2 regions of the Streptomyces sp. NPDC098781 genome follow, and region 1 is predicted to be linked to the other one. Evidence: riboswitches for the same ligand, from Rfam matches in the RefSeq annotation. Region 1 holds a riboswitch; the other holds the start of a gene.
The links. Region 1 has a riboswitch for cyclic di-AMP ahead of ACIQWG_RS25425 (NlpC/P60 family protein). Riboswitches for the same ligand answer to the same signal wherever they lie in the genome.

Region 1 (5,698 bases):
TGCAACTCGGCCAGGTAGCCGGTTCGTTCGAGCACCGCCTCCAGGACGGTCGCCGGTGCCGCGCCGGACTCGACGATCGTACGGAGTTCCTCCATCAGCGTGTTGAAGCGCCTGACGGCGTTGGTCGACCGCGCGGCCATGCCGTACGCCTCGTCGACGCGGCGCAGCGCCTGCGGGAAGCTGATCTTCTCCCGCTGTGCGAGGGCGTCGATCATCGCCTCGGCACGGTCGCCGATGCCCCGCTTGGGGACGTTCAGGATCCGCCGCAGCGGCACGGAGTCCTCGGGGTTGGCCAGCACCCGCAGGTAGGCCAGGACGTCCCGGACCTCCTTGCGCTCGTAGAACCGCACTCCACCGACGACCTTGTAGGGCAGCCCGACGCGGATGAAGACTTCCTCGAAGACACGGGACTGGGCGTTCGTCCGGTAGAACACGGCGACGTCGCCGGCCTTCGCGTCCCCCGCGTCGGTCAGTCGGTCTATCTCTTCGGCGACGAACTGTGCCTCGTCGTGCTCGGTGTCCGCGACATAGCCGGTGATGCGCGCGCCCGCGCCCGCGTTGGTCCACAGGTTCTTGGGGCGGCGGGACTCGTTGCGCTCGATGACGGCGTTGGCGGCGGTCAGGATGGTCTGCGTGGAGCGGTAGTTCTGCTCCAGCAGGATCGTCGTCGCGTCCGGGTAGTCCTCCTCGAACTGGAGGATGTTGCGGATGGTGGCGCCCCGGAACGCGTAGATCGACTGGTCGGCGTCACCCACGACACACAGCTCGGCGGGCGGGATGTCGTAGTCGCTGGGCGGTACGTCGACGGGGTGCTCGCGGGTCCCGACGAGCTCGCGCACCAGCGCGTACTGGGCGTGGTTGGTGTCCTGGTACTCGTCCACCAGCACATGGCGGAAGCGACGGCGGTAGTGCTCGGCGACGTCCGGGAAGGCGCGCAGCAGGTTGACCGTCGTCATGATCAGGTCGTCGAAGTCGAGGGCGTTGGCCTCCCGCAGCCTCGACTGGTACAGCGCGTAGGCCTGGGCGAGCGTCTTCTCGAAGCCGTCCGTCGCCTGGGCGGCGAAGTCCTCCTCGTCGATCAGCTCGTTCTTCAGATTGCTGATCTTGGCGCTGAAGGACTTGGGCGGGAACCGCTTGGGATCGAGATCCAGATCACGGCACACCAGCGCCATCAGCCGCTTGCTGTCGGCGGCGTCGTAGATCGAGAAGGAGGATGTGAACCCGAGCTTCTTGCTCTCTCGGCGCAGGATGCGCACGCACGCGCTGTGGAAGGTCATCACCCACATCGCGTTCGCCCGCGGGCCGACGAGCTGCTCGACCCGCTCCTTCATCTCGCCGGCGGCCTTGTTGGTGAAGGTGATCGCGAGGATCTGCCCCGGATGCACATTCCGCTCGGCCAGCAGATGGGCGATGCGGTGGGTGAGCACCCGCGTCTTGCCGGAGCCGGCCCCGGCCACGATGAGCAGCGGGGTGCCGGAGTGCACGACGGCGGCGCGCTGGTTCTCGTTCAGCCCCTCCAGCAGTGCCGCGGCGTCGAGGGCGGGCCGCGGGGCTCCGTCGCGGTAGTAGCCGTCCCGGTCCGGTGGCACGTCGAACTTCCCACCGAACAGATCGTCCGGAACCGACTCCGGAGCGTGCTCGTCCTCGGGCGGTGGTGGGGACTCTTCCTCGTGGGCCCGCGGGGCCTGGAGGTCGGCCAGGAAGCTGTCGTCAAAGAGGCTGCTCATCGCTCTCCGAGTCTAGGCCGCCCCACTGACAGCCCGCCGCCGCCCCGAGAACATCGCCCGTTCCGAATCCGGACGATCACCGACCCCCACCACCCCCACGCCCCCTCACCCCCCGCGACCAGCCCTTCACAGTCCGCGATCAACCGATTCGCCCCACCGAACTTCCGGCAAATAACTCAAAACACCCACTCACCCTGAATGTGAGCAACCACCCCCACACTCCCCCGAATGAACCGCCCCTGAGACCTCCCCGCCTCAAGGTCACGAAAATGTATCGGGCATATCGAACATCAACCTTCACAGGGGCCACACGAGTTGGCTACGGTGCCGGACAGGCCGTACGACCCCCTCCGGCGAACGACGCCGGGCCGCACGGCCTCCGCCGAGTCCGGAGCGCCGCCGCGCCCCCGGAGCCGGGGACCCACCGAACTTGGGGTGAATCGGCCCGACTCCCGCCCGGGGAGCGGCCGTAGGGCAAACCTTCCGAGCCACCCGCCCGAACCCGACAGCTAACTCGGTAGGCGGAGCATGGAAGGAGTCGCCTCCCTTGGCGTCGCACCGCAAGTCGCGTCCCTCTGGTACGCGCGTAGCAGGCATACGGACCCCCGCCCTCGCCACGGCGGCCCTCACCTCCGTAGCCCTGCTGTCCCAGACGGCCACCGCCAGCCCGTCCACGGACGACAAGCCGAGCCTCGAAGAGGTCGAGAAGAAGGTCGACGACCTCTACCGCCAGGCGGAGTCGGCGACGGAGAAGTACAACGCGGCCAAGGAGAAGACCGCGAAGCAGCGCAAGCGCGTCGACACCCTCCTCGACGACGTCGCCCAGCGCACCCAGCGGCTCAACGAGGCCCGCGAGGAACTCGGCCGCAACGCCGCCGCCCAGTACCGCACCGGCGCCGCCGCCCCCGACACGGCGACCTTCCTCCTCGCGGACACCCCGCAGGACTACTTCGACCAGTCCCAACTGATGGGCCGCATGACGGACCGTCAGAAGGAATCGGTCGACGAATACTTCACCGAGCAGTCCGCGACCATGAAGAAGCGCCAGGAGGCCACCCAGAGCCTCGAGACGCTCACCGAGTCGCAGACCGACCTCCAGGCCGCCAAGACCACCGTCCAGCAGAAGCTCTCCGACGCACGCGAGCTGCTGTCCAAGCTGACGGCGGAGGAGAAGGCCCGCCTCGCCGCGATCGAGAAGCGCAAGCAGGAGGAGGCCGCCCGCAAGGCGGCCGAGCTCGCCCGCGAGCAGGCGGAAGCCGAGGCCGAACGCCAACGCCAGGAGGCCGCGCAGCAGCAGGAGAGCACCGAGTCCCCGTCCGAGTCGGGCACCTCGGACTCGTCCTCCGCGGACAGCTCCTACGCCACCAAGGCCGAGAAGGCCCTGGCCTTCTCCCGCTCCGCGATCGGAAAGCCGTACGTCTGGGGCGCCACGGGCCCCGACTCCTACGACTGCTCCGGTCTCACCCAGGCCGCCTGGAAGGCAGCCGGCGTGGACATCCCCCGCGTCACCTACGACCAGGTCAACGCCGGCACCACGGTGTCCCTCTCCAGCGCCCAGCCCGGCGACCTGGTCTTCTTCTACGACGATGTCACCCACGTGGGCATCTACATAGGCAACGGCATGATGATCCACGCCCCGAAGCCCGGCGCCTACGTCCGCGAGGAGTCGATCTACTACGACGGAGAGTCGTCGATCCACAGCGTGGTCCGCCCGGCCTGACCCCACCGCCCGCACAGGCGACCGAGGGGCCTCGCCGCAAGGAAGGCGTCCCGTCAGCCGCGTACGGCGGCAAGGGGCCACGCGGTCGTGCGGTCGTGCGGTCGTGCCAGGGGGGTGTCCGCACGCAGCGGCCGGCGTCGACGGACGACACCTCTGTGCCCGACAGCGACCGCCCGACGGAGGACGGACACCCCCGGCACGGCCCCGACCGAGGGGACGGACACCCCCGGCACGGCCCCGACCCCCAACGCACCCGCAGGCGCCACCCGCACCCCCACCGGACAGCGACGGGCCGCCGCAGGCATCCCCCGCCCAACCGCCGGAGGCAAACCGCACGGACGACCCGCGCGCCCCACCCCCAACCCTCACCCCGCTCCATAGCATCGCCCCATGCCCGCCACCACCACCCCCACCTCCCCCCTCCACACCTGGTGGTCGCAGCGACCCCCCGCGGCCGGCGCAGCCGTCATGGCGACCGGCATCATCTCGGTGGCCCTCCACCAGACCGGCTACGAGACCCTCTCCCGCATCGCCCTGGCCCTCGCCTCGGCGGCCTGGCTCGTCCTCGGCGGCGACTTCACCGCCCGGCTCCTGCGGGACCGCCCGAGCTGGGTCGAGGAGGCGGCAACTCCAGCCGCACTGACCGCCATCGCCGCGACAACGGTCCTCGGCACCCGCTTCGCCGCCCTCGGCTGGGAGACCCTCGCCGAAGCCCTCCTGGCCCTGGCCGCCGTGCTCTGGCCGGCCCTGCTCCTCGCGGTCGCCCGTCACTGGCGCCGCGGCATGCCCGGCTCGGTCTTCCTCGGCTGCGTCGCCACGCAGGGCCTTGCCGTCCTGGGCGCGACCCTCGCCGCGACCGAGAAGGCGGCATGGCTCGCCCACGCCGCGCTCGCGCTGTTCTGGCTGGGCCTGGTGCTCTACGTCATCGCCCTGGCCTGCTTCGACCGGCGCGAGATCGCCCACGGCGCCGGCGACCACTGGGTGGCGGGCGGCGCCCTGGCCATCTCCGCGCTCGCCGGCTCGAAGCTCCTCGCCGCCGACGGCCCCGGCCTGTACCTCTGGAACAGGGACGACGAAGGCGTCCTGCGCACGGTGACCGTGGCCGTGCTCGTACTCGACCTCGCCTGGTACGCCGTCCTGTTGCTCGCCGAATGCGCATGGCCACGGCCGCGCTACGACGTACGCCGCTGGGCAACCGTCTTCCCGATGGGAATGACGTCGGCGGCGACCCTCTCCGTCGCCTCCGCCGCGGACATCGCCTGGCTGGAGACCCCCGGCGAGGTACTCCTCTGGGTCGCGGTGGCGGCCTGGCTGGCGGTCACCGCGGGCGCGGTACGGTCCTACACCGGCGGAACAGCCCCCGAAGGCCCGGGCGATCCCGGGACCGACATCACGTCCACAACACGGCGATGAAGATGTTCGCGGTGGTCAACAGCCCCACCGCGCCGAACAGACGCTTGTCCACCGTCTCCTCGTCCCGCTTCACATAGACGAGCCCGAGGATCACGATCAGCAGCGCCAGCTTCACGCCGATCTTGATGTTGTCGACCGACTGGTCGTCCGCCTGATTGAGGCCGACGAGGATCACCCCGGTGACCAGCATGGTCAGCGCGCCGTGCAGCATCGCGGGGACGAACCGGGCCGTGCCCTGCCCCATCGCCTTCATCTGGGTGAGGAAACCACCGAGCAGCGCGGCGATACCGACGATGTGCAGGCCGACGAACAGATGGATGAGTACGTCCATGGAGCCGGAGCCTAACCACCACGAAAATCCCACCCCACACCGCCCCACACCGCGCGCATATATGCGCGCCATAGCACTCCGCCACCCCCGCGCAACCCCGAACCGCCACATCGGTCAGCACCCTGCGTGAACCAGACGCCCCCATCCCGGGATCACGCTCACTTACGGTCACCGACGGTCCGCTCCCGGCACTTCCGCACATCGCCACACCGACCCGCCACACCGAGGTTTAGCGTCCTGCACCAGGTGACCGGCTCCCCACCGCCGCCCGGGCCAGGGGCGGCAGTCGGCCACCACCGCCGAGAAAAGTCCGGCGGCGGCCCGCTCCCCCTGTGCAGGCCGCCGCCGGACGCGTGACCCGCCCCGGGCGGTCGTACGTCCGCTCCCCCCAGGCGTCCGTACACCCGCCGCTCCTCCGGGGCTGGAGTACCCCCGCGGTCCGCCACCCAGGCGGAGGCCACGGGACCGGGCGGTCGTAGGAAAGGACGTGCAGTCCACGTGGCAGCG
Region 2 (5,698 bases), on a different contig from region 1:
CGCTCGACGAGGAGGGCCTGGAGAACCAGCGGGACGTCGTCAAGAACGAGCGCCGCCAGCGGTACGACAACGTCCCTTACGGCACGGCCTTCGAGAAGCTGACGGCGCTGACGTACCCCGACGGGCACCCGTACCACCACACCCCGATCGGCTCGATGGCCGACCTGGACGCGGCCAGCCTGGAGGACGCCCGCGCGTTCTTCCGCACCTACTACGCGCCCAACAACGCCGTCCTGTCGATCGTCGGTGACATCGACCCCGAGCAGACGCTCGCCTGGGTCGAGAAGTACTTCGGCAGCATCGCGTCCCACGACGGCAAGCCCGCCCCGCGCGACGGCTCGCTGCCCGAGATCATCGGCGAACAGCTGCGCGAGGTCGTCGAGGAGAACGTCCCCGCGCGCGCGATGATGGCCGCGTACCGCCTGCCGACGGACGGCACCCGCGAGTGCGACGCCGCCGACCTGGCGCTGACCGTCCTGGGTGGCGGCGAGTCCTCCCGCCTCTACAACCGGCTCGTCCGGCGCGACCGTACGGCCGTCGCAGCCGGTTTCGGCCTGCTGCGCCTGGCCGGCGCGCCCTCCCTGGGCTGGCTGGACGTGAAGACCTCCGGCGACGTCGAGGTCCCCGTCATCGAGTCCGCCGTCGACGAGGAGCTGGCGCGCTTCGCGCAGGAGGGCCCCACCGCCGAGGAGATGGAGCGCGCCCAGGCCCAGCTCGAGCGCGAGTGGCTGGACCGGCTCGGCACGGTCGCGGGCCGCGCCGACGAACTGTGCCGGTACGCCGTCCTGTTCGGCGACCCGCAGCTCGCGTTCACCGCGGTCAAGCGGGTGCTCGACGTCACCGCCGAGGAGGTCAAGGCGGTCGCCCAGGCGCGGCTGCGGCCCGACAACCGTGCGGTGCTCGTGTACGAGCCGGTCGCCGGCGAGGACGAGGACCTGGAAGCCGCCAGCACCGACGAGAACGAGGAGTCGGCCCAGTGACCGAACTCGCCAGCATGGAGTTCCACCCACAGCCCCAGGCCGGCCCGGCCCGGCCCTGGGCGTTCCCGGCGCCCGAGCGCGGCAAGCTGGACAACGGCCTCACCGTCCTGCGCTGCCACCGCCCCGGCCAGCAGGTCATCGCCGTCGAGGTGCTGCTGGACACGCCCCTGGACGCCGAGCCGAAGGGCCTCGACGGCATCGCCACGATCATGGCGCGCGCCCTGTCCGAGGGCACCGACAAGCACACCGCCGAGGAGTTCGCCGCCGAGCTGGAGCGCTGCGGCGCCACGCTGGACGCCTACGCCGACCACCCCGGCGTCCGCGTCAGCCTCGAAGTGCCGGTCTCCCGTCTGCCCAAGGCGCTCGGTCTGCTGGCCGACGCTCTCAGGGCACCCGCGTTCGAGGACGCCGAGGTGGAGCGCCTGGTGCGCAACCGCCTCGACGAGATCCCGCACGAGCTGGCCAACCCCTCGCGCCGGGCCGCCAAGGAGCTTGCCAAGGAGCTGTTCCCGGCCACCTCGCGCATGTCCCGCCCGCGCCAGGGCACCGAGGACACCGTCGCCGGCATCGACTCCGCGGGCGTACGCGCGTTCTACGAGCGCCATGTGCGTCCCGCCACCTCCACCGTCGTGGTCGTCGGCGACCTCACCGGCGTCGACCTCGACGCGCTGCTCGGGGACACCCTGGGCGCCTGGACGGGCTCCTCGGCCGAGCCGCGGCCCGTCCCGCCGGTGACCGCGGACGACACCGGGCGCGTCGTCATCGTGGACCGCCCCGGCGCGGTCCAGACGCAGCTGCTGATCGGCCGGGTCGGCCCCGACCGGCACGACCGCGTGTGGCCCGCGCAGGTGCTCGGCACGTACTGCCTCGGCGGCACCCTCACCTCCCGCCTGGACAAGGTCCTGCGCGAGGAGAAGGGCTACACCTACGGCGTACGCGCGTTCGGGCAGATCCTGCGCTCCGCCCCGGACGGCAGCGGCGCGGCGATGCTCGCCATCAGCGGGTCCGTCGACACCCCGAACACCGGCCCGGCGCTGGACGACCTCTGGAAGGTCCTGCGCGGTGTCGCCGGGGAGGGGCTGACGGACGCCGAGCGGGACTTCGCCGTGCAGAACCTGGTCGGGGTCGCGCCGCTGAAGTACGAGACGGCGGCCTCCGTGGCGAACACCCTGGCCGACCAGGTCGAGCAGCACCTGCCCGACGACTACCAGGCCACGCTGTACCAGCAGCTCGCCGCCACCGGCACCGTCGAGGCCACCGCCGCGGCCGTGAGCGCGTTCCCGGTGGACCGCCTGGTGACGATCCTGGTCGGCGACGCGGCCGCGATCCGGGAGCCCGTGGAGGCCCTCGGCATCGGTGAAGTCACCGTCGTGGCGGCCGAGTAGGCGAAAGACGGCGCCACGCGCGCATAGGGGCCCTGGTGACGAAAGAGTCACCAGGGCCCCTTTATGCCCGAATTGAGGAGAGGTTGCCTGTCTGGCCTGTGGGATGCGCTACAAAAGCCCTGCTCGGTTTGGGGATTGAAAGATGTCCCGTTTAGCGTCTTCCGGGCTGTCCGTCAGGCACCGCGCCGCACCCGCGGCACCGGACAGCCATCGCCGAGTCCCCGTATGGCGCGAGCCAGGGGAGCCGGGGACCCACCGAAGTCCCTGGGGTGAATCGGGCGCCCGCGCGAGTGCGAGGGGGCCCGTAGGAGACCTTCCTGCTCCGAACCCGTCAGCTAACCCGGTAGGCGAGAGGGAAGGAAAGGACCAGCCACTACATGGCGTTCACCTGCGCCACCGGGAAGAACCGCCCCACCGGGAAGCATCGCCGGCCCAGCCGGATGCAGCGCTCCACCGCCCGTGCCGCGGGCGTCGCCGCGCTCACCGCCACCGGCGTCATAGGCACCCTGGCCGCTCCGGCGCTCGCCGCCGAGCCCGCCGCGGAGCAGACCGGCCTCATCCCCGTCATCGCCGTCGAGAACTCGATCGCGGACCAGCTCGACGCCCAGGCCGCGGCCCAGGAGCACGCGGCCAAGGAGGCCGCCGCCGCGAAGAAGGCCGCCCAGGAGGCCGCGCGCAAGAAGGCGGCCGAGAAGGCCGCGAAGGAGCGCGAGGCCAAGGAGCGCGCCGCCCGCGAGGCAGAGCGCAAGCGCCTGCTGTCCTATGTGTCCCCGATCCCCGGCTCGTACGTCTCCACCGGCTACAAGGCCGGCGGCGCCGTGTGGTCCTCCGGAAGCCACACCGGCATCGACTTCCACGCCGCCAGCGGCACGTCCGTCCACGCGGTCGCCTCCGGCACCGTCGTGGAGGCCGGCTGGGGCGGGGCCTACGGCAACAACGTCGTGATCAAGATGAACGACGGCACCTACACCCAGTACGGCCATCTGTCGTCCATCGGCGTCTCGGTGGGCCAGCGGGTCACCCCCGGCCAGCAGATCGGCCTGTCCGGCGCCACCGGCAACGTCACCGGCCCGCACCTGCACTTCGAGGCTCGGACCTCGCCGGAGTACGGCTCCGACATCGACCCCGTCGCCTACCTGCGCGCGCACGGCGTGAACATCTGACGCCACCGCCGCACCACCCGAAGCCCCGGCTCCCGAGCCGGGGCTTTCGGCGTTTTGGCGTCGAACCGATGACCAAAAAATATCCATGGATTCCGGCTCGCCGTCGGAAATTCAGGCAGGTTGCAATAGAGTCACAGCGAACACGTCATTCGTCGACGTTTCACGGGGATTAAGGCGGAGGTGGGTCATGCGTATTCCGGCGCACTCGGTGTGCACGGCGATCCGGGACGACATCGTCGCCGGTGTCCACGAGCGCGGCGGCCGACTCACCGAGGAAGTCCTCGCCCGCCGCTACGGCGTCTCCCGCGTCCCGGTCCGGGAAGCCCTGCGCACCCTGGAGGCGGAGGGCTTCGTGGTCACCCGGCGGCACGCGGGGGCCTGTGTCGCCGAACCGACCGAGCAGGAGGCCGCGGACCTGCTGGAGATGCGCGGCCTGCTGGAGCCGCTCGGCGCCGCCCGGGCCGCCCAGCGGCGCACCGAGGCCCATCTGAAGGTCCTGCGCGGCCTGGTCAGGCTGGGGCAGGAGCGGGCCAGGCGGGGCAACAGCGAGGATCTGCGCTCCCTGGGCGGCTGGTTCCACGAGACGCTGGCCCAGGCGTCCGGCAGCCCCGCCCTGACCTCGGTGCTGACCCAGCTGCGCCACAAGATCGCCTGGATGTACGCCGTGGAGGCACCGGCCGACCCGCAGGGGTACTGGACCGAGCACGGCGCGATCGTGGACGCGGTGGCGCGCGGCGACGGGGAACGCGCCCGCGCGATGACGGCGCTGCACACCGAGCGCGCGCTCTCCGCGCACCGGCTGCGGTTCGGCTCCGGAGGCGGGCGCGCGGAGCGTGTGAGGAATTCGCAACATCCCGTAAACATGCCGAGTCTGCGGCATTAACAAAGGCGCCGTATACAAAGAGGGCATATTCGGTGGCGGTGAATTTCTGCTGCCCTTTTTCGAATGCACCGGCAGCGCGCCGCCAATTGCGTCGAGCCTGCCCGGAAACAGCGAAGCCGCGCCCGCCGAAAAGGCGGACGCGGCTTCACCGTTCGCTACGGATCACCCGCTCAGGTCCTCAGACCGTCTCGGGCAGCTCCTCGAGACCCTCGGCGACCAGCTTCGCCAGTCGGTCGAGGGCGGCGTCCGCGCCCTCGGCGTCGGAGGCGAGGACGATCTCCTCGCCGCCCTGGGCGCCCAGGCCCAGGACGGCCAGCATGGAGGCCGCGTTGACGGGGTTGCCGTCAGCCTTGGCGATCGTCACCGGGACGCCTGTGGCCGTGGCGGCTCGGACGAAGATGGAGGCGGGGCGGGCGTGGAGGCCCTCGGCCCAGCCGACGTTGACGCGGCGCTCAGCCATGTGATGCTGCCCTTCGGTGTTCAGGGTTGTCTAGACCAGTTTCCCACACCCGTGAAGCAAGCCGGAACGAGACGAACGTCCCGTCTCTCGGTGCCCGTCGGATCGCGGCCTCGACCCCACGTTCGTCCTCCACAGACTGCCTCGCGCCGTTGTCGTACGCGAGCCGTACTCTGGGCCCCATGCAGAGCGCCTCGGACCGGCACGAGTACCCCGCCCACTGGGAAGCCGACGTGGTGCTGCGCGACGGCGGCACCGCACGCATCCGCCCCATCACCATTGATGACGCCGAGCGCCTGGTCAGCTTCTACGAGCAGGTGTCGGACGAGTCGAAGTACTACCGCTTCTTCGCGCCCTACCCGCGACTGTCCGCCAAGGACGTCCACCGCTTCACGCACCACGACTTTGTGGACCGGGTGGGACTCGCGGCCACGGTGGGCGGCGAGTTCATCGCCACCGTACGCTACGACCGGATCGGTGCCGACGGAATGCCCGCGTCCGCCCCCGCCGACGAGGCCGAGGTCGCCTTCCTGGTCCAGGACGCCCACCAGGGGCGGGGTGTCGCCTCCGCCCTGCTCGAACACATCGGCGCGGTCGCGCGCGAGCGCGGCATCCGCCGGTTCGCCGCCGAGGTGCTGCCCGCCAACACCAAGATGATCAAGGTGTTCACGGACGCCGGGTACACCCAGAAGCGCAGCTTCGAGGACGGCGTCGTACGCCTGGAGTTCGACCTGGAGCCGACGGACCGCTCGCTCGCCGTGCAGTACGCGCGCGAGCAGCGCGCCGAGGCCCGGTCCGTGCGGCGGCTGCTGGTGCCCGGGTCCGTCGCC

Region 2: another riboswitch for cyclic di-AMP. It lies ahead of ACIQWG_RS33455 (M23 family metallopeptidase); the one in region 1 lies ahead of ACIQWG_RS25425 (NlpC/P60 family protein).

The regions. Positions count from the first base shown of each region.
Region 1 covers NZ_JBIWAK010000006.1:234,150-239,847, forward strand. The annotation lists gene pcrA (DNA helicase PcrA) at 1-1,727, opposite strand, end outside; cyclic di-AMP (ydaO/yuaA leader) riboswitch at 2,098-2,266, shown strand; gene ACIQWG_RS25425 (NlpC/P60 family protein) at 2,275-3,447, shown strand; gene ACIQWG_RS25430 (tellurite resistance/C4-dicarboxylate transporter family protein) at 3,838-4,860, shown strand; gene ACIQWG_RS25435 (hypothetical protein) at 4,838-5,191, opposite strand; gene ACIQWG_RS25440 (NlpC/P60 family protein) at 5,690-5,698, shown strand, end outside.
Region 2 covers NZ_JBIWAK010000009.1:453,874-459,571, reverse strand. The annotation lists gene ACIQWG_RS33465 (M16 family metallopeptidase) at 1-980, shown strand, start outside; gene ACIQWG_RS33460 (M16 family metallopeptidase) at 977-2,365, shown strand; cyclic di-AMP (ydaO/yuaA leader) riboswitch at 2,567-2,730, shown strand; gene ACIQWG_RS33455 (M23 family metallopeptidase) at 2,743-3,528, shown strand; gene ACIQWG_RS33450 (GntR family transcriptional regulator) at 3,716-4,411, shown strand; gene ACIQWG_RS33445 (HPr family phosphocarrier protein) at 4,590-4,871, opposite strand; gene ACIQWG_RS33440 (GNAT family N-acetyltransferase) at 5,051-5,698, shown strand, end outside.